DNA from 2 places in the Paenibacillus lacisediminis genome. Region 2 is predicted to be linked to the other one. Evidence: riboswitches for the same ligand, from Rfam matches in the RefSeq annotation. Region 2 holds a riboswitch; the other holds the start of a gene.
The links. A riboswitch is a leader RNA that binds a small molecule or an ion and turns the genes downstream of it on or off. The one in region 2 is predicted to bind cyclic di-AMP.
Positions count from the first base shown of each region.

Region 1: it holds a riboswitch for cyclic di-AMP, as region 2 does, so the genes downstream of both, ACLD72_RS31460 (C40 family peptidase) here and ACLD72_RS04505 (hypothetical protein) in region 2, are expected to answer to the same signal.

Region 1 covers NZ_JBKIAX020000030.1:29,043-37,567, reverse strand. Annotated here, with positions in the region: gene rluF (23S rRNA pseudouridine(2604) synthase RluF) at 1-581, shown strand, start outside; gene motB (flagellar motor protein MotB) at 656-1,441, opposite strand; gene motA (flagellar motor stator protein MotA) at 1,425-2,228, opposite strand; gene ACLD72_RS31480 (hypothetical protein) at 2,419-2,712, shown strand; gene ACLD72_RS31475 (4a-hydroxytetrahydrobiopterin dehydratase) at 2,889-3,188, shown strand; gene ACLD72_RS31470 (c-type cytochrome) at 3,267-3,626, opposite strand; gene ACLD72_RS31465 (GNAT family N-acetyltransferase) at 3,785-4,288, opposite strand; gene ACLD72_RS31460 (C40 family peptidase) at 4,532-5,014, opposite strand; cyclic di-AMP (ydaO/yuaA leader) riboswitch at 5,019-5,156, opposite strand; gene ACLD72_RS31455 (C40 family peptidase) at 5,399-5,869, opposite strand; cyclic di-AMP (ydaO/yuaA leader) riboswitch at 5,873-6,009, opposite strand; gene ACLD72_RS31450 (hypothetical protein) at 6,231-7,061, opposite strand; gene ACLD72_RS31445 (M1 family metallopeptidase) at 7,082-8,525, opposite strand, start outside.
Region 2 covers NZ_JBKIAX020000002.1:247,302-255,826, forward strand. Annotated here, with positions in the region: gene kdpB (potassium-transporting ATPase subunit KdpB) at 1-252, opposite strand, end outside; gene kdpA (potassium-transporting ATPase subunit KdpA) at 277-1,956, opposite strand; gene kdpF (K(+)-transporting ATPase subunit F) at 2,205-2,282, opposite strand; gene ACLD72_RS04505 (hypothetical protein) at 2,409-2,813, opposite strand; cyclic di-AMP (ydaO/yuaA leader) riboswitch at 2,921-3,086, opposite strand; gene ACLD72_RS04510 (ATP-binding protein) at 3,533-5,086, shown strand; gene ACLD72_RS04515 (response regulator) at 5,073-5,774, shown strand; gene ACLD72_RS04520 (S-layer homology domain-containing protein) at 5,858-8,525, opposite strand, start outside.

The DNA.
Region 1 (8,525 bases), on a different contig from region 2:
CGGGCGATGATGTGCGGGTTGAGGGGAAGCCGATTTCGCCTAAACAGACCAAACACGTCTATATTGCCTTGAATAAGCCGGTAGGGATCACAAGTACCACGGAGAGCCATATCAAAGGTAATATCGTCGATTTTGTCGGGCATTCGGAGCGGATTTTTCCGATCGGCCGTCTCGACAAAGACTCGGAGGGGCTGATTTTGCTGACGAGCGACGGGGATATCGTCAACAAAATTTTACGGGCCGAAGGCAAACATGAGAAGGAATATATCGTGACGGTGGACCGTCCAATGTCGTCCGGCTTTCTGAAGGCGATGAGCGAAGGCGTGAAAATTTTAGGCCAGATGACCTTGCCCTGCAAAGTGACCCGAATTTCGGAGCGGGTGTTTCGGATTATTTTAACGGAGGGAAAAAACCGGCAAATCCGCAGGATGTGCAGCGCCTTGGGTTATGAGGTACGCAAGCTGCAGCGGATCCGAATCATGAATATCCACCTGGGTGAACAAAAGGCCGGCACTTGGCGGGATTTAACCGAGCGGGAGAAGCGGGAGCTTGGCGAAGCGCTGAATTATAGGCTGACCTGAAACAACGAAGTGCAACAAACGAAAACGAAGGCAGACCCTGACGTAAGGGCCTGCCTTTATTGTTTTTACCGCCGTTAGTGTGCCGCAGTAACGCCAAGCTGTTGATTCCTGTCCACATATTTGCGGATGATCGAGACTTCGACCCGGCGGTTTTGGGCTCTTCCTGCTGCCGTATCGTTGCCGGCGACGGGGTGATATTCGCCGTAGCCGATCGCGCTGAATTTCTTCCGATCCAGGTTGGTGTTCTGCAGCAGGATCTTCATGAAGTTCAAGGCGCGCTTTGCGCTCAAATCCCAGTTGGACGGGAATTCGTAGGTGGAGATCGGTACGTTGTCCGTATGCCCCGAAACGATCACCTCATAGTCCGGAAACTCCTGCAGCATCGTCGAGATTGCTTTGGCAAGCTGACTGGATTCCGGCTTGACCACGGCTTCGCCCGAAGCAAACAGCGCTTTATCGCTGATCGTGATCATTAACTGCGATTGGTTGAGCTTCGTATCCAGATCCTCGGTCAGCCCATTTTCCTTGATATAATTGTCCAGTTGCCGCTTCAGGGCCTCCAGGCTTTCCTGTTCCTTGCGCATCAACTCGGTATTGCTCATGGAAGAGGTTTCGCGCTGCCGGTCTTGCCCCATGTTCTCGTTTTGGGTCATGGACGTTTGCTCCAAAATGCCGGCACTTCCGGTAAGGATGCTGTTGAACGCCTGGCTCATTTCTTCAAATTTTTTGGCGTCGACCGTGCTCATGCCGAACAAAACGATGAACAGCGCCAGCATCAGCGTCATTAAGTCGGAATAAGGGAGCAGCCAGCTTTCGTCGGCATGTTCCTCGTGTTCCTGGTGTTTATTCTTTTTGCTCACCTTCATTTACCCCCTTTTCTAAAATTTGCGCACGTTCGGCAGGGGTTAAGAACACGGCCAGCTTTTGTTGAATCGCGATGGTGGACACGCCGGATTGGATCGACAGCAGCCCTTCCACCATCATTAACTTCACTTCCATCTCCTTTTTGGAAAGGCGTTTCAATTTATTGGAAATCGGATGCCATAACACATAACCGGTAAAAATACCAAACACGGTAGCGATAAAAGCGCCTGAAATCGCGTGGGACAATTTCTCAATATCGCTCATGTCCGAGAGGGCCGCAATCAAGCCGACTACGGCGCCGAGGACGCCGAGGGTCGGCGCGTACATCCCGGCTTGGGAAAACATCAGGGCCCCGACTTTATGGCGCTCTTCAGTCGCCGCGATATCTTCGGTAAGCACGTCTTGAACGAACTCCTGATCATTGCCGTCAATGATCATGCGCATGCCCCCACGCAAAAAGTCATCGTCGATTTCTTCCACCTTCGCCTCCAGGGCAAGCAGGCCTTCACGCCGGGTAATCGTCGCCCATTCCGTGAATAGGGTGATCAGCTCGGCTTTGGTAATCATCTTCGGTTGAGAGACGGTCAATTTGAGCAGTTTCGGAAACTTCTTGAGCTCCGCCATAGGGAAGGCCATGAACAGCGTCGCCGCGGTCCCGACAAATATAATGACGAAGGCCGCAGGGTTGGAGACCAGGCTTCCAACAGGCGCGCCTTTCAAGAACATCCCCAAGATAAGCGAAACGAGTCCAAGAATAAGTCCAATAATCGATGAAATTTCCATTGTACACCTCGTCCTTGAGTTAAATTGAATCCTTTCTTTTCTTTCCGCATCCTTGCGGAAAAGACGTTACTGCTGCCTAAAAAAAGATTTATCTATTTTATCGACAGTTCTGCCTTTTTTTTTAAGTGGTTTTTTCCGGTATAATAAGAGCATGACCTGAAAGCCAGGGTTATCAAGGGAGGATATAACGGTGGGCGTAAAGCACGGAAGGGATTATGAATATATTTTGGCCGACTTGACGGAAGCGGTGGGCCGGATTTCCGATAGCTATCTTTTTTTTGATATGGAATTGTCGGAGTGGGCGGGATTGGCTGACGAGGAGCGGGCCGAGGTGCAGGAGGCGCTGGCTGAGGACCTGTTTTTTGCGTTAGGCGCGGAACCCGTCATTGAGGTCGGAAGCGCGATCGTCATCTATGATCCGGAAGGACACCGCATCAATGTTCTGATCGGGGACGAAGAGCTTACCTCCGTGGCTTTGATCTAGAGAAATTTGGTTTGACCCGGGGTTCCGTGGTAAAATAGTTAGTCAGGAAGCAGTACGCATGTTCAGGTTGTTTGCAGAATAAAATAGTAGAGGACGGGGCCGGAAGCTTAGGTCCCGATGCGCCAGGGGATACTTACATAATAAGGAGTTCTTGAAGAGAACGGGGAGGATAAATGATGCCGTTTACACCGCAAGAAGTACAAGCGCATTTGGAAAAGCTGGAAGGCTGGGAACTTGAGGAAGGACGATGGATCTTCCGCAAATATACGTTCTCCAATTTTATGAAGGGTATTGCTTTCGTGGATGAGGTAGCCGCAATTTCAGAAGCGTTTAATCATCACCCGTTTATTACGATCGACTATAAAACCGTGACGCTCCGGCTGACCTCATGGGAAGAAGGCGGAATTACGGCAGTGGATATTAAAGAAGCGCAGCAATATAACGAGGCGTTTGACAAAATGCGCGCTGCGGATTAGGCCAGGCAAAAAAACGCCCGCCGGAAACGCTTAAGTTTCCGGCGGGCGTACTTTTCGTGTGCAATTTAGGTGTTTTTCTTATTTTTTCTCCGCGAGCCACATCGCAACGTTGGCAATCTCTTCATCCTTCAGCCGATCTTTGAAGGAAGGCATCATTCCGCCTTTGCCTTTGGTGATAATGCCGTAAAGCTGGTCAGCCGTCAGTTCGGCGCCGATCTTTTGCAGATTCGGTCCCGCGCCTCCTTGCAACTGATCTCCGTGGCAGGTGATACAGTTGGCTTTGACGGTGGCTTCGGCTTGTTCCGCATTCATCGTAATTTCAGGCAATTGCGGTTTGGCTTCCTTAGCGGTCTGCTCCCGGCTTGGCAGGGTGAACATCAGTACGACGGCCAAAGCGCAAGCTACGAGAAACAACCCGCTCATGATCCACTTTTGCATTCCAATCGCCCCTCCTATGTAAGCTACCTTAATCATTATAACGGAACATGCCGCTCGATCATAGTCTTTGTGTCAAAAATAGGAACAATTCCATCGCAATCGCGGTAAAATTTGTAACAAACTTCATAGGCAAGTCCGCTCTAACAGATCAAGGGCCTTTAGGATGAAGCCCGAGGCCCCCGATAAACCATGCAATAAAAAGGCTTGGAGATACCGCCAGGGGTCATTTTCTCGTAAAGGTCCGTGATGGTGAAGCCGGCCTTTTGATAAGCGCGAATCGCCCGGGTGTTCCACGTAAGCACTTCCAGGTCGATCTCATGGTCCGGTTTCCGCCGCAGTGCCTCCTCGACGATCTTTGTTACAAATCGTTTGCCGAGCCCATGTCCGCACAATTCCGGTTTCATGCCGATGCCGAGCCGCGTGACATCCTTAAGCGGGAAATATTGAGCAAATCCCGCAAGTTCTCCGCTTTCGTCCAGCACAGACACGTATTGCTCCGCTCTGATCGCCGGATTGCCGAATTCAACATCGAGCGCTTTCATTTGTTCCCAAGGAAGCCAGCTGTAGATGTCATAGGGAGAATCGTAACGCCAGGTGCAGATTTCCGCGCCGTGGCTCTCTTCCATGGGGACGATGCGAAATTGAATAATCGGTTTATCCATTAGGATCCTCCTTTAAAAACGGCATTCCTATTACCCTCACTCTAACGGGATTTACTTAACTTGTAAAGGTTTTGCCGGCGTTCGGACTCCTGTGGATATATGGGAATACACAAAAAATCGGTAACCTTTTGGCGTGTCGCTTCGTTATATAGATAGGGATGAAAAAAACCGCAAGCCATTTCGCATGGAATAGGCTTACGGCAGGCAGGTCATGTGAAGCGGAAATAAAGCGCCGGCGGAGGTTCAAGATTCCGCTGCGTACACGGAGTAACCGTATTTGCTGAGCACCCGCTTCGCGCCAACGTAGCGGTTCTCATAATAACTGTTGCTCAACTTGTCGATCCGGATTCCTTTGGAAGAGGAGGCATGGGCAAATTCTCCGTCGCCAACGTAGATGCCTACATGCGATACTTTTCCGCCCCCCAGGGTGTTAAAGAAGACAAGGTCGCCGGCTTGCAGCTCGCTTTTGGACACCGCCGTACCTGCCTTGTATTGGGCCGTGGATACGCGAGGGAGCGTAACGCCCATTTGCTTAAACACATACCGCGTAAACCCGGAGCAATCAAATCCGGCCGTGCTGGTGCCGCCGTATTTGTAGGGCGTGCCGTACACGGAATCGACAATGCCGGAGAGCGAAGTTTCCTGCTCGGCCGCGAAGGCGCTTCCAGCTCCCAGGGTGAAGCATAAAGCCAAACTCGTTACCGCTGCTGCTAAAGTCTTTCTCAAGATGTCTAACTCCTTCCAAGGCCTGCGAGGTTAGCTTAAGGATTCGGTTGAAGGTTCCCTATGATCCCTTTGAAGCGAGATCAATTCACCCTGATGTGGTTCCCCCGTTTCCCGGGTGCGGGGAATTCGGCAGTTCATGTAGTATGCACCCTAAAACGACGTTACAACAAAAATTACAAAGTTGTTACTATTTCTGTTGGTCATTTTACCAAAGCGGGCCAACATTGGCAAGTTTCCCGGCAAAAAGGATGCTTTTGGCCTGTTTGCGGAGCGGGTAAGTCTGGGTAATGATTCCTAGGGCCTTCATGTAAACATGAAAAACCCGCAGAGATGTGGCTGCCCCATCATCCCTGCGGGTTTATCGAATCGTTATAGTGTTTCCGATTACTGTTCGGCCGTTACAGCTTCATATTTCTCGGAGCTCATAATGCGTTTCGCTCCGACATACCGCTTCTCATAGTAGCTCTCGCTCAGTTTGCTGATGACCACTCCTTTGGAGGAAGAGGCATGCGCAAACTCGCCGTCACCGACATAAATGCCAACATGAGATATGCCATCGCCGGAAGTGTTGAAGAACACCAGATCGCCAGCGATTAATTCGTCCTTGGAAACTTTTGTTCCCATCTCGAATTGGGAGCCTGATTGATGAGGAAGATCAATGCCGAGTTGGTTAAATACATACATCGTAAATCCGGAACAGTCAAAACCGGAAGTCGTTGTTCCGCCTGAGGAATAAGGAGATCCGAGACCATTGTCAATGGCGCTGTTCAACTTGGAATCCGCGAAAACGCTGCCAGTTCCGATAGTGAAGAGCAACGCGAAACTTACTGCTGTTACGGTCAAACGCTTTTTCAAGAAGTATGCTCCTTCCAATGCCTACGAGGTTAGCTTAAGGATTCGGTTGAAGGTTCCCTATGATCCCTCACTTACGAGATCAATTCACCCAAAGTGGTTCCCCCGTTTCCCCGGCGCAGGGAATTCGGCTTTGATTTCACACCTGATAAGACTTATTCGACGTAGCTTGCTATTTTCCTGCCAAAGATGACAAAAATAATTACAAAACTGTTACTGAAATTGTGCTGCTGTTATTTTAACAAAGGCAGGGATCATTTGGCAATGGTTAATTCGCAAGATTAAGAGGGGAAAACCTCACACAAGGCCTTCGCAAAGTCGCGAAGGCCTTGTGCCGTAAAGGTTTCGGAGAGATGAAAAAAATTTAACTTTTTTCGGTTTTTGTCTGCCAGAGGCGATATTGCGAGGTGACTTGCCAAACTTTAAAAGCGCTGCGAAAAAGAGGGTAGGTTTGCTGCAGGATCAGCGCCAACATGCCGGTCCAGATCCAGGAGACCGTTCCGAACAGCAGGAAAACGCCCAGTCCGAACGCGCCCAGGATCAGGGAGATCCCGATGCCCTGCAGAAGGTGCCGGAAACAGACGAGGAGGGAACCCCAGACGCTGGATTTAAACAAATATCCAAATTGCACGTAGAGGAGGCATTGCCTTACCAGCCAGCCGTAAACGAACCAACCCAGGATGTAGATGAGGCCCGTCAGCATCGGGGCCATTTGTCCCCCGGACCCCAGCAGATACGGCCATAATCGCAGGAGCTTGGGAACAATCCAGAAGGAAGGCAGCATAATTAAAATAAGTTCAAGGGCATAAAACAGGGCGACCGGTTTCCAGAATTCCTTCATTCCGCGGAACAGCGGCAGTCCGTGCGCGCGGCTCTCGGAAGGGACAAGCCCGTAAAAAATTCCCGCTTGAATGAGAGGCGTGAGCAGAAGACGCAGAACCGCCATGCCGATCAGCAATCCCAAATAAAGGCGGACGTCCGGATTGCTCCCCAAATAAATACGCCCTTCCAGCAGAAACAGAAACCGGCTGAGCTGCGTTGGCAGCGGATCAGGATATCTTTGCAGCAGAGCGGTAACGGCAGTATCGACCAGCCGGTACAAAAACAACCCCCACAGCAGCTGATACAGGAACAAAATGATGACGGAGGGAAACTGGCTTTTCAGCAGGCTCCATCCCTGACGCACATAGGTCATACTCTATTACCCCCTAAAAGTTACCATATAAGCGTTCCGAGCAGGGCCTCGATTAGCTTGGTCACGCTCATATTGGAGCGCGAAAGGAGAGGTTCGGGCACCTCCGTTTTCAAATAGTTGTTGATATGTTTGTTTTCGACCACCAGCGAATAGTCCGGATCGATTTGCACCCAGGCAAGCGGCTCCTTGTATGTCAGCTTAAGCTCGACGCGGCTGTCCTCGCCTTTCCATTGTTTTCGCACCGTATGCCCGTCTTGGAACGCGAACAGCAGCGGAACCTTCGGATAGGTCGCCCCTTTGCGGGAGATGACGACGGTGGATTCGTAAACGGTGGCGCCATTCTGACGGAGCGGATTCACCGTGATTTGGTCAACGGAGAAATCGGCCATCTTGCCGTCGTATACATATTGCGAAAAATAGTTTTTCCAGCTGCGACCGGTGACTTGTTCGACAACCCGCTGAAAGTCGGCCGTCGTTGGATGTTTGAAGCGGTATTTGTGGGCATAAACCGTTAAAATGCGCTTCATCGTTTTGCTCCCCACCTGGCGTTCAATATCGAGCAAAATAAGCTTGCCGCGGTAATAGGCATTTTTGGTATAGCCGTCGCTGGAGCCGTACTTCCAGGCGTTTTGTGTCAGCGGAGCCGGCGCGGAAATCAGCGCGGCCTGAATCGGAAGCGTTGGGCTGATTCCGAACTCCTGCTCCATCAATTTATCCTCCGCATAGGAAGCAAAACTTTCATCCAGCCAAGCCTCTTCAAATTCGTTGCTCGCAATCATGCCGTAAAAAAATTGATGCGCGATCTCGTGAATGACCGTCCGCTCCAGCTCGTCGTACCCGGGAGAGTCGCTGCTTGCGCCAAATGCGGTCACGAGCGTCGGGTATTCCATCCCGCCTGCTCCGTTCCCGTCCGCGGGGGGCACTACGATGGACAGGGTCGAATAAGGGTAACGTCCGTACCATCTGCTGAAATTGGATAAAGCCGATTTGGCCGCATAAAAATAGCGCTCTTTCAAGTCCTGATGGGCCGGATCCAGGTAAAGCTTGATCCGCACGCCGGGCACCTCGGAGGAGGAAAACGGCTCTTCCGCATAAATAAAATCGGGGGAGGCCGCCCAGGCGAAATCGTGAACATCGTCGGCATAAAACTGCACCGTTTTCCGTCCATCCCGGATGGCCGCCTTTTTCGTCTGAAATCCGGTAGCGGCAACGGTATAGGTTTCGGGCACATTAATTCTCACGTTGTATATGCCAAAATCGGCATAAAATTCGGAGTTTCCGTGGTATTGGTGGAGATTCCAGCCTTCCGCCGTGCGCCCCCGGGTACCCGCAGGCTCATATACGCTGATTTTCGGGAACCACTGCCCGGCCATCACGAAATTTCCCGCCGTCCCCATCCGCGCAAAAACCTTCGGCAGCTTGACGGTAAACTTCATCTTCAGCGTCAGGCTTTCCCCGCCTTGA
Region 2 (8,525 bases):
TTCGGCGAAATTAGCGAACAGTACCGTAAACAATAAGATCACAAACACAGTGAGATTAAAGCCGATGCGGTCCTCCGCATCGAAGTAACCAGGGAACACCGTCATCAGCAGTACGATGACTGTGCCAACCTCAACGACGAACATCACCGGATTTTTCATCATAACGGCCGGATTCAGCTTGATGACGCTAGCCTTCAAGGCTTGCGCAACAAGCGGACCGGAAAACATGCTTTTTTTACGTTTTTCGTTCATGGCAACTTCCCCCCATTTTCTTACTTAACGAATCGTCAGATGCTCAGCGACTGGCCCCAGGGCAATCACCGGCAGGAAAGTCAACGCGCCGATCAAAATGACGGTGCCGATCAGCAGGAAGGTGAACAGCGCATTGTCCGTGCGGAACGTGCCGATCGTCTCCGGCACCCATTGCTTGCGCGTCAACGATCCGGCGACGGCGAGCATCGCGATCATCGATATATACCGCCCGAAAAACATCACCAGGCCGGTCGTCATGTTCCAAAACGGCGTATTGTCCGCCAGCCCCTCGAAGCCGGAACCGTTGTTTGCAGCCGACGACGTATATTCGTACAGCACCTGCGTGATGCCGTGAAAGCCGGGATTCGAGATCGCCCCTTTGCCGAGATCGGTCAGGAAGGCGATCGCCGTCGGCGCCAGGATGATGAACGGGTGCGCCAGAATCGCAATCGCGATCAGCTTCATCTCGCGCGGCTCGATCTTGCGGCCAAGGAACTCCGGCGTACGGCCGACCATAAGCCCGCAGATGAACACGGCAAGTATGGCGTACATCAGCATATTGATTAGCCCGACACCTTTTCCGCCGAATACGACGTTCAGCATCATCTCCGCCAGCGGCACAAGACCGCCGAGCGGGGTCAGCGTATCGTGCATATTGTTGACCGTGCCGGTCGTCGCCGCCGTCGTCACGGTAGTGAACAGCGCGGATTGAGCGATGCCGAAGCGCACCTCTTTCCCTTCCATGCTGCCCTGCGAAGCATCGATGCCAAGCGCGTTCAGCACCGGATTGCCGCTCTTCTCGGCGGTGTAAGCAACAGTAAGGAACACAAGGAACAAGACCATCATCGCCGAAAATATAACCCAACCCTGCTTCCGGCTTTTCGCGAATCTGCCGTACATGAAGGGCAGCGACGCGGCCAACGACCACATCGACAGGATCTCAATCACATTGGTCAGCGGGTTCGGATTTTCAAACGGATGCGACGAGTTAGCGCCCATAAAGCCGCCGCCGTTGGTGCCCAGATGCTTGATCGACTCCAGCGAAGCGATTGGCCCGATCGCAATCTGCTGATTCGCGCCTTCAAGCGTCGTTACCGTCAGGGTAGAACCAAGCGTCTGCGGCACCTGCAGCGCGACCAGTACGAGCGTGACGATCAACGCCAGCGGGAAGAAAATCCGCGTATGCGCCTTAACGAAATCCTCAAAGAAATTACCCAAGGTTTTGCCCTTGCTCGTAATGCCCCGGACAAACGCGACTGCGACCGAGAGGCCCGTAGCCGCCGACGTAAACATCATCATCATGATCACAGCCATTTGCGAGAAGTACGTCAGCCCCGTCTCGCCGCTGTAATGCTGCAGATTTGTGTTCGTAATGAAGCTGATCACCGTGTTCATCACCAGCGTCGGCTCCATATTGCCGATACCGTTGGGATTCAACGGCAAGCCGCTCTGCACCCGCAGCAGCAAGTAACTTACCGCGACGAGCATAAGGTTGGTTGCGATAAAGCTGATCGCGTACCGTTTCCAGCTCATGCCCGCGCGATGCTTCAGACCGATGACCGCATAAATGGGTTTCTCGGCCCACCCGAATATTTTATCCGTGCGGTTGGGTTCGTTAGAGAAAACGTGATACAAATAATTACCGAGCGGTTTGGCGATCAGCATTAAAATACCGATTACGATTATGATTTGCAGTATATCCATGACCGTTCCTCCCACTATTAGAGGTAGTTCAAAAAGTCATCTTTCCATGACGAAGCCGTTCAAAGAAGAGGACTCGACGTCGAATCTTGAATTCAGCCGGGCCTTCCGTTGCTCACGTACCCAAAACGTACGCTCCGCTACTCAGTCCCTAGCTTCATCCAACCTTCTCGGTCCTAAAAACCTGACTTTTTGAACTTACACTATAAACAAAACTCGACGTTTTGAACTTTCACCATAAACAAAACTCGTTAAAACTTTTCCGGATGAAGCAACGCATAGATTAGATAGATCAGCAATGCAAACGTAAAAATCAACACGATGGTCATTCGCGTTCGCCTCCCGTATCCTCCACCGTTTTACCGCACCAAACGACAAATCCAACTATAAGCGCGAAGGCGACGGTCAACGTTAGTACCATCCAAATATCCAGCATCATGACACTCCTCCAATGGTTAATCCGTCAGGTGGCTGAGCAGAAACCCGACTTCCCCGCTTTTTGTGTGCACCACGTAGGAAGCACCGAGTTGCTTATAAATCGCATCCGGGTGCCACGCCGTCGTCACGACAGTTACCGCCCCGCACGACCAGCGGGAAGCGACCTGCAAATACTGGCAGCTCAGCGGCAAGCTGGTCTCAAAGATAAACACGCGACCGATCGGAAATGCGGGCACCCCGCCCATTTGATTACGGGTGGTATTTACACGCAAAATCTCATCCACTCCCAATTCCCTCAGCAACTTTTCTTCCCTTTTATTATTGGTTAGGACCGCTACCGGGACTTTTCGGTACAATAGCAACTGAACGAAGTTTCTCCCCGCTTGATTGGAAGCGGCCACTAAAATACGGCTTTTCTCCATAATTTCCTCCCCCGGATCAAGAAAGAAGGCAACAAAAAAGAAGCCTTGGAAAAGAGGAACCTTTTCCGCGGCTTCTTGCAGTCGACCCGACCGGCCCGCGACAAAATGTTGCCTCTCCACACGCTTACGAGGTTAGCTGACGGATTCGGGCGTGAGAGTCGCCCTACACCCGGCATTTGAATATGCCGGGTGATTCACCCCATGAAGCCGGCTAATGGCTTCTATTGGTTCCCCCGTTCCTTGTGTCTTTCAAGGATTCAGCGATACATGAAATCATCATTTTCAATTACAGCTAGCTGACGATTCGGGCGGTGAGAGGCGCCCTCCGTCTTTGACAAATGAGTTATGACCGATGATGACGCCCCCAACGGTTTCGATCGGCTTGCTCTCACACAAGCTTCGGCTCGTTGACTTCGTATTCGATCGGCAAATCCATTCAGAATCGAATGGCCATTCAATTCATGGATTGTATCTTACTCCTTAGCTAAATTGTTGTAAAACGATGCAGCTAGCATATCCGTGAAAAAAAGAAACTTTAAGATGAGGTTAGCGCTCTCAGAACATTAAATCTTTATTTTCCTCGCAAATACTCATGATTATATGGCTTTTCATGTATTTTTACGGAATTTTTACACCTTTGAACGGTTTATTTTATTCCTTTTTTACATTACCTTGAACTATAGTTAGAAGCGGGAATATAGACGGACAGGAGGGGTTACATGTATAAGCCGGAATCGAGGTGGATGCTATGGAAGCCTTATGTAAGCATCACTTTGCTCATCGCTTTCATGACCGTCGCCATGCAGCCGTTCGGACTAGCGTTTGATTTAGTCAACATTGCACTTCTCTATTTGCTGCCCGTGCTATTGAGTGCCGCCCTCTGGGGACTGCGTCCAGCTCTTTATGCCGCAGTTATGGGAGTCTTGGCATTCGATTTCTTTTTCGTTTCTCCAACTTTGAGTTTTACGATCGCGGACTTGCGCTATCTGATCTCGTTTGGCGTTTATTTGGCAGTAGCCGCGTTAACGGCCAGCCTGGCGGTAAAGCTGAAGAGGCAGTTGCTATACTCTAAGCAGAGGGAGGAGCATACAGCCGCGCTCTACGTGCTGAGCCGGCAAATGAGCGATATCACGGACATTCATTCCCTGCTCAATAATGTTTCCCAGCAAGTTTCACAAACCATCGGTACGGAGATTGCGATTTATTTGCCGGGCGAACAAAGCAATTTAGTGCTGACCCATTGCTCCTCGGTTCATAGCGATTGGGGACAGGGCGAAACGGAAAAAGTGATGGCCAAGCTGGCGTTCGATCACGGCGAAGCGGTCGGATACGGAACCAATACCTTGAGAGATTCTCCAGGCCATTACCTGCCGCTGAGAACCGAAGACCGTGTGCACGGGGTATTGGCGCTCAATCTGAAAGATCGGAAAAGCGGGTTCACCACCGAGCAGTTGCGGATGTTGGATGCCCTGGGCGGTATGGCGGCCAGCGCCATTGCTCGCGTGAAACTGGCGGAGGAAGCCAAAATCGCTCATTTGACGGCTGAATCGGAACGGCTTCGCACAGCTATTCTGGATTCCGTTTCTCATGAATTGCGCACTCCGTTAGCCGCCATTATCGGCTCGGCAACCAGCCTAATTGAAGGCAATTCTCTTTTTTCTTCGGAGGATCGTACGGAATTGCTTCTTACCATTCGGGATGGCGCCCTCCGTATGAATCGGTTGGTCAAAAACCTGCTCAGCATGGTGCAATTGGAAAGCGGCATGCTGCGTCTCAGAAAAAATTGGTGTGATGTAGAAGATCTGATCGGCGTCACCTTGGCACAAGTCAAAGATTTTCAGCAGCATCGAAAGCTGCGGGTAGACCTTCCAGCATCCGTTCCTATGGTAATGGGCGATGAAATTTTGCTCGAGCAAATGCTGGTCAACGTGGTCAGCAACGCGATCAAATACAGTTCGGATTACAGCGATATTCTCATAACGGTAAGACCCGAGGACGACAAGCTTGTTATCCTTGTTTCCGATACGGGAATCGGACTTGCTGGTGACGAATACAGCCGGATCTTCGAAAAATTTTACCGTTCCGCTACTGCCAAGCAAGTAACGGGCACGGGATTGGGACTTGCCATTTGCAAGGGAATCGTGGAGTTGCACAATGGAACCATAACGGCGAAGCCGAATGAACCGCAAGGGACCGTAATTAAAATTACACTTCCCCTAAGCAAGCAGTGCGGAGTACATTTAGAAGAAATGGAGGAGGATGGCTATAAATAAACATGGAGCCCGTATATTAATTGTCGATGACGAACCTCAAATTCGCAAGCTGCTGACGGTGACTTTACTGGCTCATCAGTATTCAATTCATGAAGCGTCCATGGGAGAGGAAGGAGTACTGCAGGCCTCATTGATTCATCCGGACCTGATCGTGCTGGATCTCGGATTGCCGGATATCTCCGGGATGGAGGTGTTGAATCGGATACGGGACTGGTCAAGTGTGCCGATCATCGTACTGACGGCTAAAGACAGGGAAGAAGACAAGATCGTGGCCTTGGATAGCGGTGCCGACGATTATGTGACCAAACCGTTCAGCATGGGAGAACTGGTGGCCAGAATTCGTGTAGCACTGCGCCACGCAGCCAAATCGGCAAACGAACCAGTACTTCGGATTGGTGGACTAACTATCGATTTGGCGCAGCGAATTGTGGAAATGAATGGAGAACGGGTAAAATTGACCCCGACAGAATATGACCTGCTGAAAGTCCTCGCCTCGAACGCCGGGAAGATCGTAACGCAGCGGCAACTGCTTCAGGAAGTATGGGGCAGCCATCATGATGAGTCAGAAAGTCACTACCTGAGGATCTATATCGGACATCTGCGTAAGAAACTGGAAGAAGATTCGACACAACCGAAGTTAATTGTTACGGAGCCGGGGATCGGATATCGCCTGCTTTCCGGGGAGTAATCCACCCATATCTGCCCCTTAGAAAACGGAATAACGCCCCGCAAGCTGCAGGCCTGCGGGGCGTTTCTTCCACTAGAAAAGTGTCATTCTAATGAAATAGCTTCTCTGCTTTTAATAAGGTAATTGTAAATTACCTGCGCCGCCATCGCCCGGTTGGTAAAGCTCTGCGGAGAAAGACGGCCGTCGTCGGTTCCCTGCATCAGGCCAGCCCCCAACATATCGTTGATGGCTGGCTGCGCGTAGTCAGCAATATCGCCGGCGTCGCTAAAGCTCTGTGCCGTACTTGGGTGATCCGCCGACAGCTCGGTTCCCGCCGCCGCGATGATGGAGTGAAGGATCACGGCCATATCCTGACGGGTAATTTTCGCTTCCGGTCTGAAACGGTTATCCCCTGTTCCCTGAACCAGTCCCATGCTCTTGGCCGCCGCCAAATACGAGCTATAGTACCGGTCGCCGGCGTCCGCAAAATTACTTCCGGCCTCACCAGCCGCCGGCTCAATCCCGAAAGCATTCATGGTCATCACGAGAAACTCCGCACGGCTAATGTCGTTCCGCGGCAGAAAACGTCCTTCACCGCTGCCCTTGACTACATCCCTTGCCGACAGGTAATTAACAGCTTGGGCATACCAGCTTGAAGGGCTCACATCCTGATAGGAGACCGTCTTGCCCCCGAGGACAAAATGCCCCAGACGGCCGGTATGAAATACTACCGCCTGCAAATCTTTATTGTAATGGCTGTTCAGCACCGCTTTTGCAGGGCCGCCCGCATTTATGGACCAGACCGCAAGGGAGTCGGTCTGTTCGCCTTCACCAGGGACATAAGGAACGGACACCGCAACGTCCGTCACGCTCCCCTGCCAGTCAACGTCCTTGCCGTCAATGAGCAGCGCAAGCTCGATGGCCGGTCTGCCGCCGATCAGCCCCAGCACTTCCGATGATAATCCGGCTGGAACGTCGGGACGGATAACCAGTTCCACGATGGGACCGGCCGTACCGGTACGGCTCAGCATACCCGAGGGCAGAGTCACGCGGGCATGCGGAGTAACAACCTCAATCAGGCTCCGTCCATCCGTTTCGCTAAAGAATGCCGACGGAAGCTGGGTGATAAATTCGCCGTCGAAACGGTTCCCGCTGTCGTCCAGTACAACGGATACTTTTTTAATTCCTCTCTTGTCTGCGCTGACGTTGGAAAAGGCTGCGCTGAGCTCCTCTTCAGTGATGGAGACAACAGCCTGGTTTCCGTTAATAGCCGCTTGAGCGGTGATCGTGCCGGAACCGGACGGAGCAGGCTTGACATTGCCCCCCGGGTTGACACTCGCGCCGCCGCCTACGCTGTCGGAACCTTTTCCATTATTTCCTTTTCCGCCACCGTTATTTCCCCTGTCGTCATCTTCATCATCGTCATCATCTCCGTTGTTGTCGCCCGGAACCGTTGGGGTAGTTCCATTATTGGCTGTTGTAAAGCGGTAAATCGGGCTGCGTGCCGAAGCGCCGTATTCGTCCGTAATGTCCATATACCAATAGTAGGTTTGGCGTGCCGTAAGACCGTCCCACGGCACGGAAGCAACACTGCCGGAGGTTATTCCCTTTTGCTCCCCGATCAGCGTATCTTTGTACACATTAACCGCAATATAATCGGTAGCCACCCGTTTTTGGATATCCCTGAACGCAAAAGGCTCCGTAAAGTCCTCGGTAGCATCATCGAAGAAATTGTAGTCATCCAGATATGGCGAATAGGTATCCACATCAAGCGTGCCCGCTGCCGGATCAAACTTCAGAAGCCGGACATAGCCGTTGCCGCCGTTTGGCCCTCCCTGATAGTCCGCCAGCATCTCGATCACCTGTCTGGTTGTGCCGTCCGGATGCGTCACCGTCTTCACGACCCGTTTAGCCGCATGATAATGTCCGCTTAGCACAAGCTGTACATTTTTATTGGGCGCAATCACCTGATCGAACACATTTTGCGCCATATTGGATAATGTCCCGTTGGTTTCCAGATAAGCGTGCATGCCGATGATCGCAATCCGGTCCGCATGCTTTTGCAGCACTTCGTTGGCCCACGCCACAGTCTCCGGCGTATCCTCCAAGCCAAAGCCGATGTAAAGGAAAATAAAATCATGGCCGCCGAATGAAAACAGGTCATAGTGATTCCGGTTGTTGTCCATTTCGCCGCCGTACCAAGGGTTATCCTTATACCGGTCCGCTCCAACATATTTGCCGAAGTATGAGTAATTGACTCCGTCGATGATGACATCATGATTGCCCGCCAGCACTCCGTACGGCACACCGGCATTATCCAGCTTTTTCAGATTGCGGTCGGCTACCGCCCACTGCTGCTCATCATTCGCGACGTTAACGATATCGCCCGTATGAATGGCATAAGCAAAAGTGCCTTTTTTATATTCTTCGGAAATCCAGTCCCCCAGCCTGTCAAAAATTTCGGGGTAGGATTCGGCATAATACTGCGTATCCGTAAACCACAGCATCGTAAAAGGATCGTTCGCGCTCTTGACCTCATCCTGCACCATGGCCTGAATACGCCCGTCACGGACATATCGTCCGGCCTCAATTTCGGCGGTCAGGATGATATCGGTCTCGGCGTCCTGTCCGGTCTCCGATTTCAGCGCAGTCCACTTGCCCGCATCATAATCCCAGGCATACAGGGTTACAATGCGTCCGGGCAGGGTGCGGCCTTTCCAGTAGACCTCCACCTTGTCCGCGGGTTGAACCTCTTCCTCCAACTCAATTTCA